2 regions of the Promicromonospora sp. NPDC060204 genome follow, and region 1 is predicted to be linked to the other one. Evidence: predicted binding sites of a transcription regulator. Region 1 holds the regulator's gene; the other holds the start of a gene.
The links. Region 1 encodes HrcA, which represses chaperone genes, less so after heat shock. Its sites were predicted from a motif close to TTNGCACTCGNNNNNNNCGAGTGCNAA; they were not measured.
Positions count from the first base shown of each region.

Region 1 (6,430 bases):
CTGGGGTTACCAGCGGCCCAGGCGGTCGCTCAGGAGGGCTATCGCGATCGGGCCCGCCGTGGACGTGCGCAGGACGTGGGGCCCCAGGCGGGCCGTGGTCGCACCAGCCTCCGCGAGCAGGGCGACCTCGGCCTCCGAGATCCCGCCCTCGGGTCCGACGACGAGGAGCAGGGCGCCGGCGTCGGGCAGCGCGACCGCCGACAGGCCCGTCGTCGCCTCCTCGTGCAGCACGACCACGGCGCCGCCCGCTGCGACCACCTCGCGCGTGCGGGCCGCGAGCTGCTTGGTGCTCAGGGACACGTCGACGTCGGGGATGCGCGCCCGGCGGGCCTGCTTCGTGGCGGCCCGCACGGTGCTGACCCAGCGGGCCCGCGACTTCGCGGCGCGGTCCCCGCGCCACACCACCACGGACCGTTCGGCCTGCCACGGGATGATCGCGTCCACCCCGGTCTCCGTGGCGGCCTCGATCGCCATCTCGTCGCGGTCGCCCTTGGCGAGGGCCTGGACGAGCGTCACGACGACGTCGGGCACGGGCTCGACGACGGCCTGCTCGACGCGCAGGTGCACCTCGGCGCCGTGCACGGCCTCGACGACGGTCCGCAGGCGCACGCCGGCGCCGTCGACCACGTCGATCCGCTCCCCCGGCCCGCGCCGCTGGACGACGCCGGCGTGCCGGCCCTCGGCGCCGTCGAGCACGTAGAGCGCGCCCGCGCCGTACTCGGACAGCGGGTGCGCGGCGGACGCCTCGGCGAGAAAGACTGGCGCGCTCATGGGTGCGCGGTCAGCGCCCGCTGAGCTTGTCGCGCAGGCGCGAGAAGACGCCGCCCTGGACCGTGGCGAGCCGCGGCTCGGGCCGCTCCTCGCCGCGCAGCGTCGCGAGCTGCTGCATCAGCGCGGTCTGCTCCTCGTCGAGGTTCGTGGGGACGTGGACCTCGATGTGCACGTTGAGGTCGCCGCGCCCGTTGGAGTGCAGGTGCCCCACGCCGAGACCCTTGAGGGTCATGACCTGGCCGGGCTGCGTGCCCGGTCGCAGGTCGATCTCTTGCAGGCCGTCCAGCGTGTCGAGCTCGAGCACGGTGCCGAGCGCGGCCGCCGTCATCGGCACCTGGAGGGTGCAGTGCAGCTCGTCGCCGCGCCGCACGAACGTGTCGTGCGCGCGCTCGCGGATCTCGACGTAAAGGTCGCCGGCGGGGCCGCCACCGGGGCCCACCTCGCCCTGCGCGGAGAGCTTGATGCGCGTGCCGGTGTCGACGCCCGCGGGCACGTTGACCGCGACGGTGCGCCGCGAGCGCACCCTGCCCTCGCCGGAGCAGTCGGTGCAGGGCTCGGGGATCACGGTGCCGAAGCCGCCGCAGGCGGAGCACGGCTGGTTGGTCATGACCTGGCCGAGGAACGAGCGGGCGACACGCTGCACGGAGCCGCGGCCCTGGCAGACGTCACAGGTGCGGGCGTGGGTGCCCGGCCGCGCGCCGTCGCCGCCGCAGGTGTTGCAGACCACCGCGGTGTCGACCTGGATCTCGCGCTTGGCGCCGAACACGGCCTCGGCGAGGTCGAGGTCGAGGCGCACGAGTGCGTCGTTGCCGCGCCGGGCGCGCGGGACGGGCCCGGTCGGCTGCCCGCCGCCGAAGAAGGTCTCGAAGATGTCCTGGAACCCGAACCCGGCGCCGAACCCGCCGCCCGCGCCGCCGCCGGGGGACGTCGGGTCGACGCCCATGTCGTACTGCTGGCGCTTGTCGGGGTTGGACAGCACCTCGTACGCGCGCGCGACGTCCTTGAACCGGTCCTCGCCCGCGTCGCCGGCCACGTCCGGGTGCAGCTCGCGGGCCAGCTTGCGGTATGCCTTCTTGATCTGCTCGGGCGAGGCGTCGCGCGGAACACCGAGAATCTCGTAGTAGTCGGTCACAGGTCTCTCTTTGTGGGGAGGTTTGTGGAAGTTCGGGTCAGCCAGGCAGCACTCGCGACAGGTAGCGCGCGACGGCGCGGACCGCGGCGATGGTGCCCGGATAGTCCATACGGGTGGGGCCGATCGAGCTCAGGATCGCGACGGTGTCGCCGTCGGACGAGCCGTAGCCGGACGTGACGACGGAGGTCTCCGCCAGTCCCGCCAGCCGGTTCTCGTGCCCGATGCTCACCGCCACCTTGGCGTCGTCGGTCATGTCGGTGAGGAGGCCGAGCAGGACGACCTGCTCCTCGAGCGCCTCCAGGACGGGCCGCAGGCCCTGCTCGAAACGCATGCCGGACCGTGCCAGGTTGGCCTGGCCGGTCAGCACGATCCGTTCCTCGCTCTCCTCGGCGAGCGCGGCGGTGACCACCTCGGCGACGGCCGTCGCCAGCGGGCGGTGCTCGGCCGGCATCGCCTCGGCGACCCCGGCGAACACGTCACCGAGGTCGGCGAGCCGGCGGCCGGCGGTCGCCGCGTTCAGGCGGGCGCGCAGCTCGCCGAGCGTGCCGTCGTCCAGGTCGACCGGCACGTCGAGGAAGCGCTGCTCCACCCGGCCGGTGTCCGTGATGACGACGACGAGGAGCCGCCCCTCGGCCGTCGGCACGAGCTCCAGGTGCCGCAGCCCGGACCGCCGCAGCGACGGGTACTGCACCACGGCGACCTGGCCGGTGAGCTGGGCGATGAGCCGCCCGGCGCGGGCCACGACGTCGTCCAGGTCGACCGCCTCGGAGAGGAAGGTCTCGATGGCCCGCTTCTGCGGGACGGACAACGGCCGGACCTCGGCGAGCTGGTCCACGAAGAGGCGGTAGCCCTTGTCGGTGGGGATGCGCCCCGCCGAGGTGTGCGGCTGGGCGATGAGCCCGGCCTCCTCCAGGGCGGCCATGTCGTTGCGGACCGTGGCCGGGGAGACGCCGAGCTGGTGGCGCTCCGTGAGGATGCGCGAACCGACGGGCTCCCGTGTGCGGACATAGTCCTCCACGATGGCCCGCAGGACATCGAGTCTGCGTTCCTCGCTCACCGCGCTCACCTCCGTCCCCAGGTAGAACGTCCGGGACGTGCACCCGGGTTCCGGCCCGCTCACCGACACTGCCTTCCAGCACTCTCACCGACCGAGTGCCAATCCTACGCGGCACGCGCCACCCGCCGGGTCGCCGACCCGCCGCACGCCGTGCGCACCCGGGCCGGCCACGCCGTCCCGCCCCGGCGAACACGCGGCTGACCTGCATGTCCTACCGTTCGCCGAGGGCTGAGCACCGAGCATAGGGCGATGCCTTAGGCGCGCCCACCCCGCACCGCGAACCCGTAGGAAAAGATGCGGCGACCGCCCGATCCGCGCGACGTACCTCACAGACGAACCTGGAATCACTGCCGGCGAGGGGCCGGCGGTGACACCAGGAGGAACACCATGTTCGGTTTTTCGGACTACGCCGAGTACCGCCGCAACGAGCAGGAGACCGACCAGCGCAACGAGCGGGCCCGTGTGGCCCGTGAGCAGAAGGACGCGGCCCGCCGTCAGGCCGCCGTGCGGCGCACCGCCGAGCGCGGCGCCCGGGCGGCCGACGCCGTCCGGCCGCGCGTCGCCTGATCCCGCGGGGAGGGCGACCGTGCCGGGCAGCGGGCCGGCCCACGGAGACGGCGGGCAGGCCGACGGAAAAGAGCGGAACGACCACGGACCGGCATGGGACGATGAGCCCATGCCGGTCCCCCGTGCCCGCCTGGTGGGCCGAGCCCCCGAGCTCGGCGCGCTCGAGGCCGCTCTCGCCGACGTCCGCGCGGGCGGCAGCCGCACCCTGGTGATCGCCGGCGAGGCCGGGATCGGCAAGACCCGCCTGCTCGACGAGCTCACCTCCCGGGCCGACGACGCCCACGTGATCGTCGGCCAGTGCGCCGACGAGGGCTCCGGGCCCCTCCCGTACGCCGCCCTGGTCGGACTCCTGGCCGGCGTTGTCCGGACGATGGGCCCCGAGGCGGTCGTCGCCGCGGCCGGACCCTCGGCCGGCGCCCTGTCCGCCCTCGCCCCCCAGCTCGTCGCACCCGCGCCCGATGCCGGGGCCGACCGCGTCCCCGAGGTCCTCACCGACCTGCTCGCCGGGCTCGCGGGCGAACGACCCGTCGTGGTGGTCATCGAGGACCTGCACTGGTCCGACGACGTCACGCGCGCCGTCGCGCTCCGCCTCGCCCGCACCACGCCCCCCGGGCTGCTCCTGCTGCTCACCTACCGCAGCGACGACGTCTCGCGCGCGCACCCCCTCCGCGTCGTCCTGGCCGAGCTCGACCGGGCGCGGCTCACCACGCGACTCGAGCTGACGCGCCTGGGCGAGCCCGAGGTCCACGAGATGGCGCAGGACCTGCTCGACGTCGGCCTCGACGCCGAGCAGCTCGCCGACCTGGCGGACCGCAGCGAGGGCGTCCCCTTCTACGTCGAGGAGCTGGTCGGTTTTCTCGGCACCGACCTGCCCGACTCCCTGCGCGACATCCTCCTGCTGCGCTACTGGAACCTGAGCCGGGAGGCCCGGTCGCTGTGCCGCGTGGTCGCCGCCGCCGGCCCGCGCGTCTGGTACGACGTGCTCGACGACGTCCTGGCGGACGCCTCGACCGGCCCGGGACAGCACGCCCCGCAGACCGGAGCCGAGGCGGAGGAGACCGTCCGCGAGGCGGTCGAGGCCCAGGTGCTGGTGGTCACCGAGGTCGGGTACGCCTTCCGGCACGCGCTGGTCCAGGAGGCCGTGTACGCCGAGCTGCTGCCCGGCGAGCGGCACCGCCTGCACGCCGCGTACGCGCGGGCCCTGGAGCGCGCCCTCGTCCGGCGCGCCCACTCGGTGGCGAAGCTGTCCCGCATCGCCGACCACTGGTGGCGCGCGGGGCTGCCGGACAAGGCGCTGGCGGCGGCCGTCGAGGGGCACCGGACGGCCGCGGCGGGCGCGGCGTCGTCCACCGCGGTCGCGCTGGGCGAACGGGCCCTGGAGCTCTGGGAGCAGGTGCGCGAACCGGAGGCCGTCGCCGGGCTGCCGCACCACGAGCTGCTGCGCTCGGTCGCCGAGGTCCTGCGCGGCTCGACCCGGACCGCCCGCGCCCTGGCAGTGGCGCACGAGGCGATCGCCGAGTGGCCCGAGGACGACCCGGCGGGACTCGTCGGCATGCTCTCCGACGCGGCGCTCATCGCGGGCCACGCCGGCTCGGACGAGGGGCCCGAGCTCATCGAACGGGCCCTGGCGCTCGTCGAGCCCGGCCGGGACGACGTCGTGCGCGGCCAGCTCCTGATGCTGCGGGCGCGCCGCGCGATGCTCGGCGGCAGGCCCCGGGAGGCGATCGAGGCCGCGACGGCTGCCCACGACGCCGCCCGTGCGATCGGCGACGCCGAGGTCGTGTCCGTCACGCTGAACCTGCGGGGCGTGAGCCGGGTGCAGCTCGGCGACACCGGCGGCTTCGCGGAGATCGACGCCGGCCGCGAGGCGGCCGGGGACACCTGGCACGGGCTGAGCCGGTACTACGTCAACGGGTCGGACGCCCGGCTCGTCGTGGGTGACTGGGGCCGGGCGGCGGAGATCGCCGAGGAGGGGATGGGTGCCGCGCGTCGGCACGGCTCGTCCGACTCGACCCGGCTCATGATCGAGGGAAACCTCGCCGAGGCACAGATCGGGCGCGGCGACTGGGCCGAGGCCGCCGCCTGGTACGAGCGCACGATCCCGCCGATCCACGACAGCGTGTACTCCGCCTACCTCAGCGAGCGCCGGATCTGGCTCATGATGTGGCGCGGCGAGGTGGAGCAGGCGCAGGCCGAGGCGCGCCGCAGGGCCCCGAGCTGGGAGCGGTTCGGGCGCCTGGAGGAGCAGATCAGGTCGCGCACCAGCGTGACGCTGGCGGAGCTCGCGCTGCTGCGCGACGATCCGGCCGAGGCCCTGGAGCGCATGTCGGTGGTGGTCGCCTCGGACCGCCCGTGCATGCTGGCCTACGATCTGCAACAGCTCGGCGTGGCGGCCCAGGCGATCGCCCGGCTGGGCGCCGCCGGGCAGGACGTCGACGACGCCCCCTACCGCGCGGCCCTCGCCGCGTGCGCGCGCTGGCCGACGTTCCCGTTGTGGTCGGCGCTGTTCGAGGCGGAGCTCGGGACCGGACCCTGGACGACGGTCGCCGACCTGCCCGGTCCCGGACCCGTGCACCTGCGCCCGTACGCGCTGTACCGCGAGGGTGCGCGGCTGCTCGACGTCGCCGACCGGGCCGGGGCCCGGGCGGCGCTCGGCTCGGCGGTCGTGGAGGCGGAGAAGATCGGTGCGGGACTGGTCGTCCGGCAGGCGCAGGGCCTGATCGACCGCGCGGGCCTGGTGGAGGGGGCGGCCGGCCCTCCGCCGTCGGGCGCGGGGACGGACGCGCTCACCGCCCGCGAGCGGCAGGTGCTGGCCCTGGTGGCCGAGGGCCTGACGAACGGGCAGATCGCCGAGCGGCTGTTCATCTCGGCCAAGACCGCGTCGGTGCACGTCTCGGCGATCC
Region 1 covers NZ_JBHWZO010000267.1:1,620-8,049, reverse strand. Annotated here, with positions in the region: gene ACFWEJ_RS24425 (16S rRNA (uracil(1498)-N(3))-methyltransferase) at 7-771, opposite strand; gene dnaJ (molecular chaperone DnaJ) at 782-1,903, opposite strand; gene hrcA (heat-inducible transcriptional repressor HrcA) at 1,941-2,960, opposite strand; gene ACFWEJ_RS24410 (hypothetical protein) at 3,348-3,527, shown strand; gene ACFWEJ_RS24405 (ATP-binding protein) at 3,637-6,430, shown strand, end outside.

Region 2 (6,430 bases), on a different contig from region 1:
GAGTTCGCCGTCGGCTCCCCCGCGGGCAAGATCGGCCTGCAGTACAAGTCGCGGTTCTGGGAGGACGACCACCGGATCTTCGGCGGGATCACCGAGACCGACATGGACCTGGCCCACGTCTGGTACCCGTCGTACGGCTACGGCGAGCGCAAGGGGCTGGTGGTGGGCTACTACAACACCGGCACCAACGCCCGCACCTACGCCGACCTGACGCCGAAGCAGCGCGAGCTGCGCGCCGTCGAGCAGGGCGTGAAGATCCACGGCGAGAAGTACCGCAGCGAGCTGGAGAGCTCGTTCTCCATCGCCTGGCACAAGGTGCCGTACGTCGAGGGCGCCTGGGCCTACCCGAACACGTCCTCGGCGGGCTTCCGCCTGCTCCAGCAGGGGGCGGGCAACGTGTACTTCGCGGGCGACTGGATGTCAGAGGTGTCCGCGTGGCAGCACGGCGCCTTCTGGTCCGCCCGCTACGCGGTGCAGGCCCTGCACGCGCGCGTCATGTCGAGCTGACCTGCCCCGACAAGGTCAGCCCCCACAACGTGTCAGACCCACAGGCCACCCGAGGGACCTGTGGGTCTGACACGTCGTGCGGGTCGGACAGGTGCGGGTCAGAACCCGCTGTAGTTCGGCGCCTCGACCGTCATCTGCACGTCGTGCGGATGGCTCTCCTTGAGCGACGCCGACGTGATGCGGACGAACCGGCCCTCGGCCTGCAGCTCCGGGACGGTGCGCGCACCGGTGTAGAACATCGTCTGGTGCAGACCGCCGATGAGCTGGTGCGCCACGGTGGCCAGCGGCCCCTTGTACGCGACCTGGCCCTCGATGCCCTCGGGCACGATCTTGTCGTCGCTGGTGACCTCGGCCTGGAAGTACCGGTCCTTGGAGTAGGACTTCTTGCCGCGCGAGGACATGGCGCCCATCGAGCCCATGCCGCGGTAGGTCTTGAACTGCTTGCCGTTGACGAGCACCAGGTCGCCCGGGGTCTCCTCGCAGCCCGCGAACAGCGAGCCCAGCATCACGGACTCGGCGCCGGCCACGATGGCCTTGCCGATCTCGCCGGAGTGCTTGAGGCCGCCGTCGGCGATGACGGGCACGCCCGCCGGCTTGCAGGCGAGCGACGCCTCGTAGACGGCGGTGATCTGCGGCACGCCCACGCCGGTCACGACGCGGGTGGTGCAGATGGAGCCCGGTCCCACGCCCACCTTCACGGCGTCGGCCCCGGCGTCGACGAACGCCTGCGCGCCCTGGCGCGTGGCGACGTTCCCGCCGATCACCTGGACGTCCTTGGTGGCCGGGTCGGTCTTGAGCCGCTTGACCATGTCGATCAGCATCCGCACGTTGCCGTGCGCGGTGTCGGCCACGAGCACGTCCACGCCGGCGTCGATCAGGGCGGTGGCCCGCTGCCACGCGTCACCGAAGTAGCCGATCGCGGCGCCGACCATGAGGCGGCCCTGGCCGTCCTTGGACGAGTTCGGGAACTGCTCGGACTTCACGAAGTCCTTGACGGTGATGAGCCCCGTGATGCGGCCGTCGGGGTCGATCAGCGGCAGGCGCTCCAGCTTGTGCTTGCGCAGCAGCAGCGTGGCGTCGTCCCGCGAGATGCCGGCCGGGCCGGTGATCAGCGGCTGCGGCGTCATCACCTCGTCCACCTTGGTGGTGGCCCACTCGGCGACGGGCGTGAAGCGCAGGTCGCGGTTGGTGACCATGCCGATGAGCTTGTTCTCGGCGTCGACCACCGGGAAGCCGGAGATCCGGAACTGGCCCGCGAGGGTGTCGAGCTCCTCGAGCGTGGCGTCCGGGCCGATCGTGACGGGGTTGGTGATGATGCCGGTCTGCGTCCGCTTCACGAGGTCCACCTGGGTGGCCTGGTCCTCGATGGAGAGGTTGCGGTGCAGCACGCCGAGGCCACCCTGACGCGCCATGGCGATCGCCATGGCCGACTCGGTGACCGTGTCCATCGCCGCTGAGATCAGCGGGATCTTGAGCGAGATCTCGCGCGTGAGGCGAGACGTCGTGTCGATGTCCGACGGCGCCAGGTCGGAGTAACCCGGCAGCAGCAGGACGTCGTCATAGGTGAGCCCGAGGAAACCGAACGGGTCGCCCGGCGAGGTCTGGTCCGTCATGGAGCAAGTCTACGGCCGCCGCGACCGCAGATCTCGGCCGGGCCGTGGTACCGGCCCGAGGCGTGCGTCACCTCGCCTTGATGACGGCGAGCACCTCGTGCAGCAGCCCTGTGAACGAGCGCACCCGCTGCACCGTGGGCCCGAACGGCAGCTCCGTCGCCGCCGCGTCGGCCCGCAGACCCACGAAGATCGGCAGCTCCGGGTAGCTCTCGTTCACCGCGTGCACGACGTCGAGGTCCGGCTTGTTCTGCGTCGTCGCCAGCACCACCGCCGTCGGGCGGACCATGGTGACCAGCTCGACCGAGCGGTGCGTGCTCGCGGGTCCCGTGACGATGCGCGCCATCGAACCCTGGGCGGCCAGCGCGGCGGCGAGCGCGTGCGCCGAGAGTGGCACCACCTCGTCGGGGGCGGCGAACACCAGCACGATCTTGCGCATCCGGCTCGGGTGGTTGGCCGGCGGGCCGCCCGCCTCGACCATGACCCGCTCGAACTCCTCGATGTAGTTGCGCAGCGCGCGCAGCGCGGCCGTCGCAAGCACGACCTCGGGCATCTCGCCGGGGCCGGCCAGGACCGTCCGCTCCGACAGCCGGAGCCAGGCGGGCTCGACGAGCTCGGTCCACCAGGTGGCCGGGTCGCCGTCCGGGCCGAGCACGAGGAGGTTGTCGCAGGCGGTCCGGCTGTACGCCAGGGCGGCGTCGACCAGGGCGGACACCCGGCCCGACGTCGGCGCCGGGGAAGCGGCGGACCGCGGCCCGCCGGCCGGTGCCGGGGCTCCGCCGCCGGTCGCGCCACCGGGCAGGGCCCGCAGCCGCGCACGGCCGCGAGGCTCCTCGGACCGCTCGCCGCCGGATGCCGGGGCAGGGTCGTCAGCCTCGTCGTCGGAGGTGGCCCGAGGCTCGTCCGCCTCCTCGACGACCTCGTCGTCCGGGTCGCCCGGGGCCTCGACGGTGCCGACGAACTGCTCCGCGAAGTCGTGCTCGTCGACGTCCGCCCCGCCCTCGACCTGGACCGCCGGCAGCGCCGGGGCGGTGCGGGTGGCGACCTCGAGCTCGGCGTCCCCCGCCTCGACGGCGGCACGCGCGGCGTCCACCGGCGCCACGCCCTCCAGGGTCAGTCGGCGCATCACCAGGAGCCGGGCGACGTCGTCCGGCGTGTAGCGACGATGCGATCCGGCGGTGCGGCCCGAGGGTCCGAGGCCGTATCTGCGGTCCCACGTGCGGAGGGTCGCAGGAGCGACCCCGAGGCGGCGGGCAACGGCGGCGACAGCCAGTCCGGGGCTGGATGTACGTGACCCGCCCGAGTTCTGGGCGGGTCGCGAAGAAGTCATGGACTCGATTCTGCCGACCCGGCCCTCTCCGCGCCACTGCGAAACCCGGCGTGCCGCCGATCTCGGTGGATTTCGGTTCACAATCATACAAATCCGGTCAGTGTCGACCTGCTTCTCGCTGGCCCGATTCGAACCCGATGGCGCGAAATTGCCTCTTGAACAACTTCTGCACAACTTGTAAGTTGTTCGCCATGACGGAGATCTCGAGGCTTCCCGGTCCGGTGATGGAACTGTGGGAATGGCAGTACCAGGGCGCGTGCCGCGACGCGGACGACACCCTCTTCTTCCACCCCGAGGGTGAGCGCGGATCGACCCGCCGCAGGCGCGCCGAGGCCGCCAAGGCGATCTGCCGCTCCTGCCCCGTGATGATGCAGTGCCGCGAGCAGTCGCTCCGCGTGCGCGAGCCGTACGGCGTGTGGGGCGGGCTCAGCGAGGACGAGCGGTCGGCGATCCTCGCCGGCAAGTCCGTCTCCGCCTGACCCAGGGTGCACAACTTCTGACGCTCGAGGCGTGACGCGTTTCTGCCGCACGCCCGCTTCTGATGCAACACCCGCTTGCGACGCACGCCGCTGTGAACGCACGCCTGCTTCGATGCCGAAGCAGCACCAGCCACGACGGTCTCCGGACAGGACGAAGGCCCCGCACCGATCCGGTGCGGGGCCTTCGTCTGTCTGGCGCGGGCTGGAATCAGCCCACGACCACCGCGAGGACGTCGCGGGTCGAGAGCACCAGGTACTCCTCACCCGCGTACTTGACCTCGGTGCCGCCGTACTTGGAGTAGATCACCTTGTCACCGACGGCGACGTCCAGCGGCACACGGTTGCCGTTGTCGTCGATACGGCCCTGGCCCACGGCCAGAACCTCGCCCTCCTGGGGCTTCTCCTTGGCGGTGTCCGGGATGACCAGGCCGGAAGCGGTCGTGGTCTCGGCTTCGAGAGCCTTGACGACGATCCGGTCCTCGAGCGGCTTGATGGGGACCGACACGTCGGACCTCCCTCTTTCGTGAGCGGATCGAGTGATCAGCTGCGTGGTTGACTTCAGGGGCTCGAACGTTCGACGGTCCGCCGTCGTCGCGGGTGCCGGCGGGCACGAACGTCTGGGTCCTCCGCCGAGGGTCCCGACTACCGGGATCCGCGGCGATGAACAACCCCAAATCTAGGTCGGCGCTAGCACTCGGTCAAGGCGAGTGCCAATCGCGTGGAGCACCTCACACGCCCGGCGCACGACGCGCCGTCCGCACTTCGAGATCTGGCCATCTCCACGAAAAGGTTGCGTGCAGCCACTCGTCATGACCTGGACAAACGTGGAAAGATCTTCCCATGGATGCGGCGATTCTGAGCAAACTCCTCAGCCCTGACGGCTGGGCCCTGCTTGCGGCTCTTCCGCCGTACGACGAGCGTGACGCGATGAAGACCGTGACCACCCTGCGCGCCCAGGGCGTCGCGGCGGACCTCGCGGCCGCCGTGGTCACCCAGTCCCGGCTGCGCGCCCGGGCACGGACCAAGTTCGGTGACTTCGCCGACGGGATGCTGTTCACCGCGGACGGTCTGGAGCAGGCCACGCGGCTCGTCGTCGCGGCGCTGCACGCCCGACGGTACCTCGACGCGGGCGTGACCACCCTCGCCGACCTCACCTGCGGCATCGGCGCCGACTCCCTCGCCTTCGCCGGCACGGGCCTGCGCGTCGTCGCCACCGACCTCGACGAGTGCACCGCCGCGATCGCGCAGTGGAACCTGCGCCACTTCCCCGAGGCGGAGGTGCGGCACGCCGACGGCCTGGCGCTCGACCTGCGCGCCGAGGGGATCGACGCCGTCTACGCCGACCCCGCCCGGCGCGTGCGCGGCGGGCGGGGCGGCCGGAACAGCCGCATCTTCGACCCGCGCGCCTACGAGCCCCCGCTCGACTCCGTCTGGGCGCTGCGGGAGTCGGTGCCGGCCGTCGGCATCAAGGTGGGTCCGGGCATCGCGCACGAGGGGCTGCCCGACGACGCCGAGACCCAGTGGGTCTCGGTCAACGGCGACGTGGTCGAGGCCGGGCTCTGGTTCGGCTCGCTCGCGCCCGACGGTCCCGGCCGCTCGGCGCTCGTGCTGCGTTCGTTCACCGACGACGACGGCAAGGAGCACACCCTCAGCCGCACCCTGCGCGGCGACGGCACGGAGCCGGACGTCGGCGCCGTCGGACAGTATCTCTACGAGCCCGACGGCGCGGTCATCCGGGCCGGGCTCGTGGGCGAGGCGGCCGCCGAGCTGGGCGGACGCCTCGTCGACCCGACCATCGCGTACGTCACCACCGACGACCCCGCCGCGCTGCCGTCGGCCCGGCCCGCCGTGGCCGCCGGGGCGCAGGCCCCGATCGCGACCGGATACCGGGTGCTCGACACCATGCCGTTCGGCCTGAAGCGGCTCAAGTCCTATCTCCGCGACCGGAACGTCGGACGCATCACGATCAAGAAGCGGGGCACCGCGGTGGTCCCCGAACAACTTCGCAAGCAGCTCGTACTCACCGGAACCGAGGAGGCGACGATCGTGCTCACCCGTGTGGCAGGCAACCAACAGGTACTCCTCGTCGAACCGCTGGGAGCCGTATGAGCTCGCCGGTACGGCTCGGCTTCGGCGATTCCCCACGATCGACCGTGGGCCTCGAGTGGGAGATCGGGCTCGTCGAGCCCGGCAGTGCCGACCTGTGCCAGGCGGGCCCGGAGGTGCTCGAGGCTCTCGGGCGCGACGGCGGCAACCAGCGGCAGGGCCCCGAGGGCTACACCGCGCACGTCACCGGCGAGTTCATGAAGAACACGATCGAGCTGGTCTCCGGGGTCGGCCGGACCGTGGCCGACGCCGGGGCGGACCTCAGCCGCACGCTCGACCGCGTGCGGACGGTCACGGACCCGATGGGCCTGGAGCTCATGGGCGGCGGCACGCACCCGTTCGCGAAGGGGACCGACCAGGAGATCGGCGAGAAGGAGCGCTACGCCCGCATCCGCGAG
Region 2 covers NZ_JBHWZO010000070.1:458-6,887, reverse strand. Annotated here, with positions in the region: gene ACFWEJ_RS11370 (FAD-dependent oxidoreductase) at 1-507, shown strand, start outside; gene guaB (IMP dehydrogenase) at 606-2,120, opposite strand; gene ACFWEJ_RS11360 (MerR family transcriptional regulator) at 2,188-3,447, opposite strand; gene ACFWEJ_RS11355 (WhiB family transcriptional regulator) at 3,639-3,926, shown strand; gene groES (co-chaperone GroES) at 4,135-4,431, opposite strand; gene ACFWEJ_RS11345 (SAM-dependent methyltransferase) at 4,767-6,035, shown strand; partial or broken gene ACFWEJ_RS11340 (YbdK family carboxylate-amine ligase) at 6,080-6,430, shown strand, end outside.
Region 2: the regulator HrcA is predicted to act here: its motif matches at 4,614-4,640, upstream of groES (co-chaperone GroES).